Regions from separate parts of the Pontibacillus salicampi genome, predicted to be linked through region 4. Evidence: riboswitches for the same ligand, from Rfam matches in the RefSeq annotation. Region 4 holds a riboswitch; each other region holds the start of a gene.

Region 1 (3,145 bases), on a different contig from region 4:
AGTATTCTCCCTTTAAAGGATATGACTTCTTAAAAGAAGCTATCGCAACCTTTTACAAAAAGGAATATGGGGTAGAGCTCGACCCTCAGTCAGAGGTAGCTGTTATGTTTGGGAGTAAAATCGGGCTGGTGGAAATTAGTCAGTGTTATTTAGATGAAGGGGATGTCGCTCTCATGCCAGACCCTGGGTACCCGGATTACTGGTCTGGTGTAGCACTAGCTAATGCAGAAATGCACCCAATGCCGCTGCTGGAAGAAAATCAATTTCTACCAGATTACTCCGCTATTCCAAAAGGTATAGTAGATCGTTCTAAGTTAATGTTTATTAATTATCCTAATAACCCTACTGGGGCCATGGCAGATGAAAGCTTTTTTGAAGAGACGATTCAATTTGCGGATGAGCACGATATTTGTGTCGTGCATGATTTTGCCTATGGTGCCATTGGCTTTGATGGAGAAAAACCGCTTAGCTTCATGCAGGTTCCTGGTGCTAAAAATGTTGGAGTAGAGATGTACACGATGTCCAAAACCTTTAACATGGCTGGATGGAGAGTTGGGTTTGCTGTTGGTAATCCAAGTGTCATTGAAGCTATTGAAAAGATTCAGGACAACTACTTTGTTAGTATTTTTGGAGCGTTACAGGAAGCCACTGCAACAGCGCTGCTAGATTCTGAAGCGAGCGTACAGGAGCTTGTCAGCATGTATCAACGAAGAAAAGATATTTTGGTGAATGGACTTCAAGAGCAGGGGTGGGGAGTTATTCCACCGGAAGGTTCCTTTTTTGTTTGGATGAGAGTACCAGATGGACATACATCTGAATCCTTCGCGGATGACTTGCTAGAGCGGGTACGTATTGCAGTAGCTCCTGGTATTGGGTTTGGTCAATATGGAGAAGGGTATGTGCGGCTTGGATTGGTACATAGTGATGCACTTATCTATGAGGCATTAGATCGTTTGAAGCAATATTCCACTCAAAAATAATGACAAAAGAAATTGACAAACTATTCAAAACGAATTAAGATGTAAACTATCCATAAAAAACGAATACAAACTTATCAAGAGAGACTGAGGGAACAGGCCCTGTGACGTCCAGCAACCTTCCGCAATGGAGTGGTGCTTCTTCCTGCAGAATGAGGCGTTCATTCTGAAAGATAAGGTGCAAATAGTCCTCTTTCAGATGAAAGGGGACTTTTTTGGTTTCAAAGGAGAACTTGTATTTGCTATTCATTAATGCTTTAGCGAATTGCTGCTTTGCTGTGTTGTTGGGTATTTGGAATAAGAGGAGGGATTAAGATGATAGAAATTAAAAATATTACAAAGGAATACCAGACCAAGCACAACACCATTATCGGTGTAGATAATGTGTCTATGTCCATCCGTCAAGGAGAGATTTACGGCATCGTAGGGTATAGTGGAGCAGGGAAAAGCACTCTGCTAAGGTGTTTAAATCTATTAGAACAACCAACATCGGGGACCATTTCTATCGATGGTCAGATATTAACGAATCTTTCTGCTAAACAAGTAAGAAAGGCCAGACAGAAAATAGGTATGATCTTTCAGAATTTCCACCTTGTCTCCGCAAAGACAGTATATGAAAATGTTGAGTTTGCACTAAAGGCAGCTAATACGCCAGTTCAAGATAGAGAAAAGAGAGTACTGGATCTATTGAACATGGTTGGCTTAGAACAGCATAAGGACCACTATCCTGCTCAGCTGAGTGGGGGACAGAAGCAGCGTGTAGGAGTAGCGCGTGCTCTAGCCAACAACCCTCATGTTCTTTTGTGTGATGAGGCAACTTCGGCTTTAGACCCAACGACTACTCGCTCTATCCTGAAACTACTTCAAAAGATAAACCAGGAGCTTGGAATCACGATTGTACTCATTACTCACGAAATGGAAGTGGTTAAAGAAATCTGCCATCGGGTCGCGGTTATGCAAGATGGAAAAGTGGTGGAAGAGGGTCAGGTGTACGACATATTTGCCAATCCCCAGAATGCACTCACCACCTCCTTTATAGAGAGTGTGCTACAGTTTAGCTTACCAGATAAAATAACAAAAGGTCGTGAAGGGGTTATTGTAAAGCTTCAGTTCAAGGGAGATGTTGCAGAGGAAGCAATTGTGTCAGATATGCTTCAATCCTTCCTGGTGAAAGGCAACATTCTTCATGGGAAGATAGAGTATATTCAAGATACACCATTAGGCATTTTCGTCATGGAGCTAACAGGAGAACCAGAGGATGTGCAGCAAGCAATGAATTACTTGCAAAACAGATTATTGAAGCTGGAGGTGCTGCATGATGCTGCCTGATTCATTAGTGAGTCTATTACCAGAACTTCAACAAGCATTTCTGGAAACCTTGTACATGGTAGGGATTTCACTTGGTATTGCTGTTTTATTTGGTCTCCCTCTTGGTATTTTATTATATGTAACTGATAAAGGACTTATTTTAGAGAACAAAGTGATTAAATCATTTGTAGGAACTGTCGTAAATCTAGTGAGATCGATTCCATTTATTATTCTATTGGTATTTCTATTACCTTTCACCCAAATAATTGTTGGGAAAACGATTGGACCGACAGCAGCTTCGGTTTCTTTGTCCGTAGCAGCCATTCCATTCTTCGCCCGTATTGTAGAATCATCCTTAAGGGAAGTAGATAAAGGGGTAGTAGAAGCAGCCATATCAACCGGTGCATCACCATGGCTTATCATCAAGGACATTCTGTTACCAGAGGCAAAAGCAGGAATCATTAGTGGCGTTACAATAACAAGTATAAGTTTAATTGGGTATTCCGCCATGGCAGGTATTGTTGGCGGTGGTGGAATTGGTGATTTAGCCATACGATTTGGGTACTACAGATATGACAACACAGTCATGTTCACCACTGTCATCATTTTAATATTACTAGTGCAAATCCTTCAGTACGCTGGAGACACTCTCTCCAAAAGAGTAGATAAAAGATAATACACGGGAGGAAAGAAGATGAAAAAATTAACCAGCTTGCTTTTATTAAGTTTACTATTAATCCTTGCAGCATGTGGAGGAGAAGAAGGAGCATCATCAGCAAGTAAAGAGAAGATTACGTTTGGAGCAACAGCCGGACCCTATAGTGATATGGTAAATAAGGCTATCAAACCGATATTGGAGG
Region 2 (3,145 bases), on a different contig from region 4:
TGCGCTTGTAAGCAGGAGCATATCTGTTGATCCAATCTTTTTAACGTAAATAGGTGATATAGAATGCAGGAAATGGAAGATAATCCTCTTCAAATATTAGATGAGCAGTCCTCTACTTATACCATGACGTTTATATACAGTCCGTTTTGTGGGACGTGCCATGTAGCCAGAAGGATGTTGGATACATTAGAAGCAGCTAAGCAGCACACGTTATTTAACGAGTTGAATGCATCGTACCATCCCGCATTTATGGGAGATTTTCAAATAGAAAGTGTCCCTTGCTTGTTAATCACAAAAGGAACAGAACTGCAGGAGAAAGTATATGCGTTTCAATCTGTACCGTACCTGTTAGAGATAGTATCTAGATATAAGTATTGAGAACACCCCCATGCGAAATATTGCATGGGGGTGTTCGACAATATTTATTATTTCTCGGGAAATACTTCGACAGAAATTGTGTCTATTACCTGTTACCATAAGAGAAAATATTGCTCTATGAACACAGGGGGTGTGTTGATGGATAAAGAAGTATTACAGAATTGGGTTGAGCGTATAGAATCACGATCTGACCTTTTTCCTCTAGTTATGGATAAAACATTATCTGTAGCCTTCTTTAGTGGTGAAGAACAGCTGTTTGTTATATTTACAAATGGTTCTTGTATTACATCCACATCTGCACCAAATCAATTAGATATCATGATTGAAGCAAAACCATTCATTCTTAAAGACATATGGCAGGGGACTTGTAGGTTATTGAGTGTCCCTAATCATTTAATTAAAATGAATGGCAGTTATAAAAACTTACTGTGGATAGAATCTCTCTTCCATTTGGCTAGACCATTATAATAATTTATTTCCAATGGCTTGGACAATATCCATCATGTTGGCTTTGTCACCAAACTGTTCTACGAGTTCTCCTTGCTTATTAATGAGGACTGTAGTCGGAACACCTTGACACTGATACACATCATACGTTTTTCTCCCATCATCTAGCAGTGTAAGTTGTGACAAATACTTATTAGCATAAGTGATGCCAGCCTGCTCATCTCGTTCTCGTCCTACTACATTTATTGTTATCATTTCGACGTTGTCATGATCCATGGAATCATACAATTGCTCCTTTTTCGGTAAATCACGAGCACTGTCTGGACACCAGGAGGCCCAAAACGTAAGGATTACATGCTTGCCACGGAAGTCCTCTAAATGGTGAAATCGCCCATCTATAGATTGCAGCTCAAATGTCGGTGCTTTTTTCATGTACACCACCTTCCTTCCATTAAATATACCTATACATGGCATCATAGCACATGTATCTTTGTATGCTAAATAATTCATATTTTCTTATATAGTGCTAATGCATATGTACTATAGTATATAATGTGTACAAATTGCTAAGTGGTTATAAAATTTTTAGGTAAAAGGATTGACCGTTCCAAAGTACCATGCTAGAATGTGAAATAGAAATCGACGGATTAGTACGTTAATTGAATAAAGAAAGCTCTTATTACGAGAGGCGGAGGGACTGGCCCTATGAAGCCCGGCAACCATCAAACCTAGTTTGAAAGGTGCCAAATCCTGCTAAGTTGGATGACTTAGAAAAATAAGAGGACGAATCTACGCTTATATAAGCCTTTCTGTCCTCTTGACAGAAAGGTTTTTTTGTTAGCAAATACCGTTGATGGAATAGATTGAAACAAAAAACCAAGTATAATTATGAGTTTAGTCTATAAAGGAGGAAGGTCAGCCGTGATATCTATTAAGAATCTACAAAAGGTATTTACATCTAGTAGCGGCAGCGTCCAAGCGGTTGATGACGTAAGTCTTGATATTGAGAAAGGCGAAATTTATGGGGTAATAGGATATAGTGGTGCAGGTAAAAGTACCTTTATCCGTTTATTAAATCGTCTAGAGGATCCAACTAGTGGGGAAGTTATCATCGACGGTCAAGATATCGCCAAGTTGAGAAATGGACAGCTTCGAAAGGCAAGACAAGAAATTGGCATGATATATCAACATTTTAATTTATTATGGTCAAGAACGGTAAAAGATAATATTGCTTTTCCACTGGAAATCGCAAAGGTTCCCAAAGCCGAGATAAACAAACGCGTTCAGGAGCTAATTGATCTTGTAGGACTTTCAGGCAGAGAAGACTACTTTCCTTCTCAATTGAGTGGAGGGCAAAAGCAAAGAGTTGGTATAGCTCGTGCCCTTGCCAATAACCCCAAGGTGCTGCTTTGCGATGAAGCTACTTCCGCGTTAGATCCTGAAACAACAGATTCCATTCTGAACTTGCTGACTGATATTAATAAGCAGCTAGGTTTAACCATTATACTCATTACGCATGAAATGCATGTCATTAGCAAAATCTCCAATCGAGTAGCCGTCATGGAGGGTGGGCAAGTAGTGGAAGAAGGAGATGTTCTAGAAGTTTTTCGTCATCCGAAACAGAAGGTGACTAAACGATTTGTCCAACAAGTTATGGGAGATAAGGAACAGGATGACGCTTTAGAAGCAATTGTAGCCGAATATGAGAGTGGTACAGTATTGAGATTACATTTCGTTGGCGAGAAAACTAACCAAGCTGTTATTAGTGAGGTCGCCAAACAATACCCTGTCGCTGTTAATATTCTTCAAGGTAAAATAACGCAGACACAAAAAGGCGCATACGGTACGCTTGTAGTTCACCTTACAGGGGACGATGATGATATACAAAAAGCAATTCAATACATCTCAGAAACATCGGTAGAAGTAGAGGTGAATCCAAATGTGGAGTAAGTTATTTCCTAACGTAGTTGGTCAGGAATTGTGGGATGCGACGAAGGAAACCCTGTATATGACTGGGATTTCAGTGCTAGGAACTTTCATTTTAGGTATATTATTGGGGTTATTATTATATTTGACAACGAAGAACGGAATTTGGGCTAACAAGCCACTTCATTTTATTGTTTCAACCATTGTCAATGTTTTTAGAGCTATCCCGTTTATCATTCTCATTTTGCTGTTATTCCCATTCACTGATTTCTTAATAGGTACCATTAGAGGTCCAAATGCTGCTTTACCGGCGTTAATTATTGGAGCTTCTCCGTTCTATGGAAGGCTTGTAGAAATCGCCTTGCGGGAAGTGGATAAAGGAGTCATCGAGGCA
Region 3 (3,145 bases), on a different contig from region 4:
TAATAAGAAAACCAAACACTACATTTTATCAATTTTTTTTATTAAAGACAAATAACAATATGGATGTTGTTGATTCATATAATGGAGAGATAGCAGAAGACTTGGATTAAAAAAATTTTTTATGAGAAAAGGCTCCCCTTTCAGCAACAGTATCGATGAAGTCTGGCCTTCAAGCCTTCCACATAAGGCCGCTATACAGCAAACAAAACAGGACATTTTGTCGGACTAACAAGAAAAAACATGCTGCCGAGATTGACTCGACAGCATGTTTTTTTAGGAAGTAACGAGCTGCTTCAATACTTCTGCTTTATCTGTTTGCTCCCAAGGGAATTCAACGTCTGTTCGGCCAAAGTGTCCGAATGCAGCTGTATTTCTGTAAATTGGGCGACGAAGGTCCAGCATTTTTATTATACCTGCTGGACGCAGGTCGAATGTTTCGCGAACCGCTTCCACTAGCCTTTCTTCGGTTACTTTTCCAGTTCCAAATGTATTAATGGATATGGAAACAGGCTGGGCAACACCAATAGCATATGCGAGCTGAACTTCACATGCATCAGCAAGTCCTGCCGATACAATATTTTTCGCAACATATCGAGCAGCATAAGCCGCTGAACGATCTACTTTCGTAGCATCCTTACCACTAAATGCTCCTCCACCGTGACGAGCATATCCACCGTACGTATCCACAATTATCTTACGACCAGTCAGACCAGCATCTCCTTGTGGCCCTCCAATAACGAATCGACCAGTGGGGTTAATGTAGTATTTCGTACTATCATCTAACAATTCTTTTGGAACAATCGGGTTAATAACCTGCTCCTTTAGATCACGCTGAATTTGTTCTAATGTAATTTCAGGATGATGCTGAGTAGATATGACAATGGTGTCAATACGCAATGGTTGGTCATTCTCATCATACTCTACCGTTACTTGTGTTTTACCGTCTGGACGAAGATAATCTAACGTCTCATCTCTTCTAACATCGGAGAGCCGCTTCGCTAATTTGTGCGCCAAAGAAATTGGTAAAGGCATTAATTCAGGAGTTTCGTTATTTGCATAACCAAACATTAACCCCTGGTCTCCTGCTCCTATATTTTCAATTTCCTTATCACTCATCTGACCTTCACGAGTTTCATATGACTCGTTCACACCTTGAGCAATGTCAGGAGATTGCTCATCAATTGCGGTTAATACAGCACATGTTTCTGCATCAAAGCCGTATTTCGCACGAGTATAGCCAATTTCCTTAATGGTATTTCGCACGATGGTTTGAATATCTACATACGTATTAGTAGATATCTCCCCTGATACTAATACCAGACCTGTCGTTACAGTCGTTTCACAAGCAACCCTAGCGTTAGGATCGTTTTTCAGTATTTCATCTAAAATAGCATCAGAAATTTGGTCACAGATTTTATCGGGATGCCCCTCTGTAACGGATTCCGATGTGAATAAGCGGCGGTTTGCTGCCATTCCCCATACTCCTCCTTCAGAACATTTTCAAACGGAACTTATTCCCTTGTTGCTAATTATTAAAGACTTTCTTAATAACACAGGAACAGTAGAGTGTATAAGCGCCCTACATGATCTCTTCTTCTAGCTTTATGAGCATAAATGTTTGCTTGTGCATATATAAAAGGAAGAAACAGTATTAAAATAGAAAAAGACCAATACATGGTATCGGCATTGGTTAATCAGTTGTGATTCAACATAACTGTTACTACCTAACATGATGGTTTTTAGCGTATAAAAAAACCTTTCCCATATTTCGAGCAAAGGGAAAGGATCCTTTCGCTCTTATCGTTCAAGGTTATACCTTGCAACAGGTTAGCACCATTTCACCTTTATCGTGACGGTTGCCGGGTTTCCTCGGGCCTGTCCCTCCACCAACTCAGGATAAGATAGATTCCGTTCGCGACTTATCATAACGTTTTACACAGGTAATGTCAACTGAGAGTAAGGTTTTCCTCCTACTCCCACCCTTCATTTGCCCTCTACTCATGACCTTTACTTGGTCTAATTCCCTGTATTATATGAACAAATTGTTTCATTTTAATAATTAGTGTGGACTAATAATTTAAATGTGTTATACTAATCTTACATTAAACCGACACATTATGATGCGTTGATCCTTTTAAAAAGGAAACGTTTTATTTCTTTTATGTATCATTCCCATACTATTTAATAAAGGCGGGTTCTGGATGAAAACGGTGAATCAACAATCTATACTTAGAGAATTACTGGAGCAGGATACGGTAAGAAAAAACCTATCCGTTGCTGAATTAGTAGAAAAGATTTTGTCTCGCAAAGAGGGACGCCTAACTGCTACTGGAGCTATCCAGGCAGAAACTGGACGTTACACAGGTCGCTCCCCTAATGATAAGTTTATTGTAAAAGATGATGTAACCGAACAAAAGGTTGATTGGGGCAAAGTTAATCAGCCAATATCCGAAACAACGTTTGAACATTTATATGAAAAGGTTTTACATCATTTAAGTAATCAGGATGAGATTTATTCCTTTAAAGGATTTGCAGGTGCTGATCCGCAATATCGTCTCCCTATGGAAGTGATTAACGAATTTGCATGGCATAATCTATTTGCACAGCAGCTGTTTATACGCCCAAGTGAAGAAGAATTGGCTACTCATACTAGTGATTTCACCGTTATTTCTGCCCCTACTTTTAAAGCGGTTCCAGAGATTGATGGAACGACGTCTGAAACGTTTATTATCATCTCCTTTAAGCAGCGTGTTGTTCTAATAGGCGGAACGGAATATGCAGGAGAAATCAAGAAGTCCATCTTCTCTGTTATGAATTACCTTCTGCCACAGCAGGATGTGCTTTCTATGCACTGTAGTGCCAATATCGGTCAAGAAGGTGATGTAGCATTATTCTTTGGACTCTCTGGAACTGGGAAAACAACTCTCTCTGCAGATCCCCATCGTCGTCTTATTGGGGATGATGAACACGCATGGTCCAACCGTGGTGTATTTAATATTGAAGGCGGCTGCTATGCCAAGTGCGTGAATCTTTCCAGAGAAAATGAACCTCAAATATTTGATGCCATTCGTTTTGGCTCCGTTTTAGAGAATGTCGTCCTTGATGAGGAAACCAGATTGCCAGATTATAATAACACCAGTTTAAC
Region 4 (3,145 bases):
CTCCTGCTTCATGGGATGATAATTAGGCAGCTTCCCGCAATAGATTAACTCTACATCAGACTTCGCGTGGTCTAATAACTCCTTATTAACAAGCCGATCATATAAGATGACATCTGCCTGCTGAATACACTTTAGCCCTTTTACTGTTATGAGGTCAGGGTCACCTGGACCTGCTCCTACTAGATATACTTTTCCCATCCATATACCCCCTTTATCGGTGACTATCTATTATAGCTGGCTTGCATTATTGCTATGAAGGCCGCATTCTGTCTTACCAGTATTCGCCCAGCGGCCGGAGCGCAGGTCGCCATCATTTAACACTTTCGCTGTGCAGACCTGACAGCCGATGCTCGGGTAGCCTTGATCATGCAGCGGATTATACGGCAAATCAAAAGTGTGCACATACTCCCATACATCATCCCACGTCCAATGAATGAGCGGGCATACCTTTACTGACTCAAACTTGTCGTCTTTATTAAGGAAATCCGTGTTACTTCTAGATGGAGACTGTTCTCTTCTCAAGCCGGAAATCCACGCTGAATATTGGGAAAGCTCCTGCTCCAATGGCTGGATTTTTCTCATATTGCAGCATAACGTCGGATTAGTCTTCCAAAGCTCATGGCCATATTGCTCCGCTTGCTCATCCAAATTTAGCTTAGGATGCAGCTTTTTAATTTGTAAGGATGGGTACCGTTCCTTCACCTTTTCTATTAGTTCATACGTTTCTGCAAAATGAATACCGGTATCCAGGAATATAATCTTTGCCGATGGATTTACTCGGGATATAAGGTCAATAAGAACAATGCCCTCCACACCAAAACTGCAGGCATAGACTATATCCTCTCCATATTGTTCGTAAGCCCACTCCAGCACTTCCATCGCACCTTTTTCGCGCGTCATAATATCAAATGTCGGTAACGTTTGATCTTGCCAATTAGCATGTAGCAGTGTACTCATTCCTACACCTCCTCAGTGGTTTGCGATAATAAAAAAACGACTTTAATCACTATATTCCTTTAGGATTAAAATCGCCTCTAGTTTTTCTAGTCAGCATTTTTTATCGTAATCGTTCTTTTTCCTGTTTTTCCAGCTGTACTACTTTCCCGTCCTGGATCACAACGGTAACGGATCCATAGTCTATGGACTGAATCATTTCTTCAATTCTTTTCGCAATGTGGTCGAAATCCTGTTCTTTCTTCAACGTTATTGCGCCCCCTCTTTATTCACCTGTCAATTTACAGTTCATCAAACTGGAATACATAAAAACTGCCTCCCCCATTTCGGAAAGGCAGATGGTCGTTTGAGCGTCCAAACCTTATCTCCCAAAATGATGGTCATTTTGCTGGATTTAGCACCTTGCTCGAAGCATGCAGGTTGCCGGACATCACAGGGCCAGTTCCCTCCGTCACTCTGGATAAGATATTATTTTCTGCTATTCTATACTGAATTGTCTAAAAAGTCAATCCTAGTTTTTTTATCAGGATTATAGGTATTTAATATTCCCGCTTCATAACATTGTCATGGCAGTCGCAAACGTCTTTCTAACATTTCATAAAAAAACCTTCCAAAATGAATGTGATTGTAGCTCCGTAAAGCGCCCTTATGTGGGAGACTTGGATTCGAGATAATGTTGGTCCGTTGCTGAAAGGCGAGTTGAGTGGTCGGAAATAGCTCCGCTTTCCAGGCCATCCCTTCCCTGATAAACGGATAGGACCCATTCCTGAAAACCATCTTGAATCCAAGTCTTCCACTACCTCCTCGTTATAAGGAATCAGCCTACCATCTACATCGGTCACGCAAAGAGCAAAAAAAAATGCTCCCGCCAAGGAGCATTTCTAATTTATATAATCATATACCCTAATCCCCAAAGGAGAAAAAAGCTAATGACAATGGTCATATTAGACACTGTTCCTACAAATCGTTGATCATAGTTGAATTCAACGGAATAAGGAAGTACCGACATCGATATAGGAAGCACCAATGCCATTAGCAAGGTATATTTGAACATATCTTCAAAGGGTAATAGGAAGAATAGCGCCACGCCTACTGCTAAACCAACGATATAGCGTAACGATAATAATTTCGCAATGGTAGCAAAGGAGCCTTTCGCAAAGGAGAAATTCAAATATATCCCTAATAACAACAATGATAAAGGCATATTTGCTACTGAAATCGTTCCCGCAACCTCCAATATTGCTCCAGGTACGGGGATGTTCGTAAAGTTCATCGTACAAACAATGATGTAGGTAAGCAACGGAACAGATTTAGATACTTTCTTCATGACATCTCTTAAATCTTTCCGCTCATTCTCATCCGCAAAGTAACTTCCTAGTACATACACCACCCCAAATACAATGAGGGCATTGCCGAAATCAAACATGCCGAAGTACTTAAGACCTTCTTGGCCCCAAATAGCTTCTACAAGAGGGAAAGCAAACAGCCCGATATTAAAACCGGGCACCATCATGGAAAGCATCCCTTTCGTTCGCTGAGATTTATCCCGAAAGACGATAAGCCCGAGCACCGCTTGCGCCACTCCATAAACGATGGCTATGATAATGAGTAAAATCAACGAAGTATCAATGGTAATATCATGAAACGTAATAATTAACAGACTCGGCAAGGTAATGTTAAAGACAATTCTCGACAATCCTTCACCATCTCGTTCCTGGATAAGATTAGAACGCTTCAGCACATACCCAAGTGCAATAATTAGAATCGAGTATAGAAATTGACTATTAAAGCTTTCCATGCTTGTCCCCCTTCCTCCACTACTATGTTCTGATTGTAGCAAATAGAGCTACACATTACTTAAACTGTGCTTTACCTTTACAAAATGTTTAAACCGTACGTTAACAACAAGATATATGCTACGAAAAACTAACTGCAACGTCAAGTTATGGTTGGAAGAAGGAGACGCTCATGAATTACAAAGACTCTTAATATACTGAAGTAATACACTGCGACCAGAAAGGGGAAGGAGTTATGCTTAACCAGAAAATAAAGTTGAAAAAGAAGGAGCTAAAGTCGCTATTGAACCATCTCCAGCACATCCAACTCACTTCCTCATTCCTCCCTGATCATCATAACGACCTTTCCTCCCATGAACAGCATATTCTCTCCTCCATACAAGCTGAGACAAATA

Evidence for each region. A riboswitch is a leader RNA that binds a small molecule or an ion and turns the genes downstream of it on or off. The one in region 4 is predicted to bind S-adenosylmethionine.
Region 1: another riboswitch for S-adenosylmethionine. It lies ahead of ACFFGV_RS18590 (methionine ABC transporter ATP-binding protein); the one in region 4 lies ahead of ACFFGV_RS20765 (DUF2292 domain-containing protein).
Region 2: another riboswitch for S-adenosylmethionine. It lies ahead of ACFFGV_RS09720 (methionine ABC transporter ATP-binding protein); the one in region 4 lies ahead of ACFFGV_RS20765 (DUF2292 domain-containing protein).
Region 3: another riboswitch for S-adenosylmethionine. It lies ahead of metK (methionine adenosyltransferase); the one in region 4 lies ahead of ACFFGV_RS20765 (DUF2292 domain-containing protein).

What each region holds. Positions count from the first base shown of each region.
Region 1 covers NZ_JBHLTP010000013.1:635,087-638,231, forward strand. The annotation lists gene ACFFGV_RS18585 (pyridoxal phosphate-dependent aminotransferase) at 1-980, shown strand, start outside; SAM riboswitch class I at 1,049-1,157, shown strand; gene ACFFGV_RS18590 (methionine ABC transporter ATP-binding protein) at 1,293-2,306, shown strand; gene ACFFGV_RS18595 (methionine ABC transporter permease) at 2,296-2,961, shown strand; gene ACFFGV_RS18600 (MetQ/NlpA family ABC transporter substrate-binding protein) at 2,980-3,145, shown strand, end outside.
Region 2 covers NZ_JBHLTP010000008.1:27,359-30,503, forward strand. The annotation lists gene ACFFGV_RS09700 (toprim domain-containing protein) at 1-49, shown strand, start outside; gene ACFFGV_RS09705 (thioredoxin family protein) at 64-378, shown strand; gene ACFFGV_RS09710 (hypothetical protein) at 517-846, shown strand; gene ACFFGV_RS09715 (TlpA family protein disulfide reductase) at 841-1,257, opposite strand; SAM riboswitch class I at 1,499-1,607, shown strand; gene ACFFGV_RS09720 (methionine ABC transporter ATP-binding protein) at 1,747-2,775, shown strand; gene ACFFGV_RS09725 (methionine ABC transporter permease) at 2,765-3,145, shown strand, end outside.
Region 3 covers NZ_JBHLTP010000008.1:126,882-130,026, reverse strand. The annotation lists gene metK (methionine adenosyltransferase) at 274-1,473, opposite strand; SAM riboswitch class I at 1,795-1,903, opposite strand; gene pckA (phosphoenolpyruvate carboxykinase (ATP)) at 2,202-3,145, shown strand, end outside.
Region 4 covers NZ_JBHLTP010000024.1:128,432-131,576, reverse strand. The annotation lists gene cobA (uroporphyrinogen-III C-methyltransferase) at 1-198, opposite strand, end outside; gene ACFFGV_RS20770 (phosphoadenylyl-sulfate reductase) at 229-957, opposite strand; gene ACFFGV_RS20765 (DUF2292 domain-containing protein) at 1,058-1,174, opposite strand; SAM riboswitch class I at 1,313-1,421, opposite strand; gene ACFFGV_RS20760 (AEC family transporter) at 1,841-2,752, opposite strand; gene ACFFGV_RS20755 (DUF2515 family protein) at 2,986-3,145, shown strand, end outside.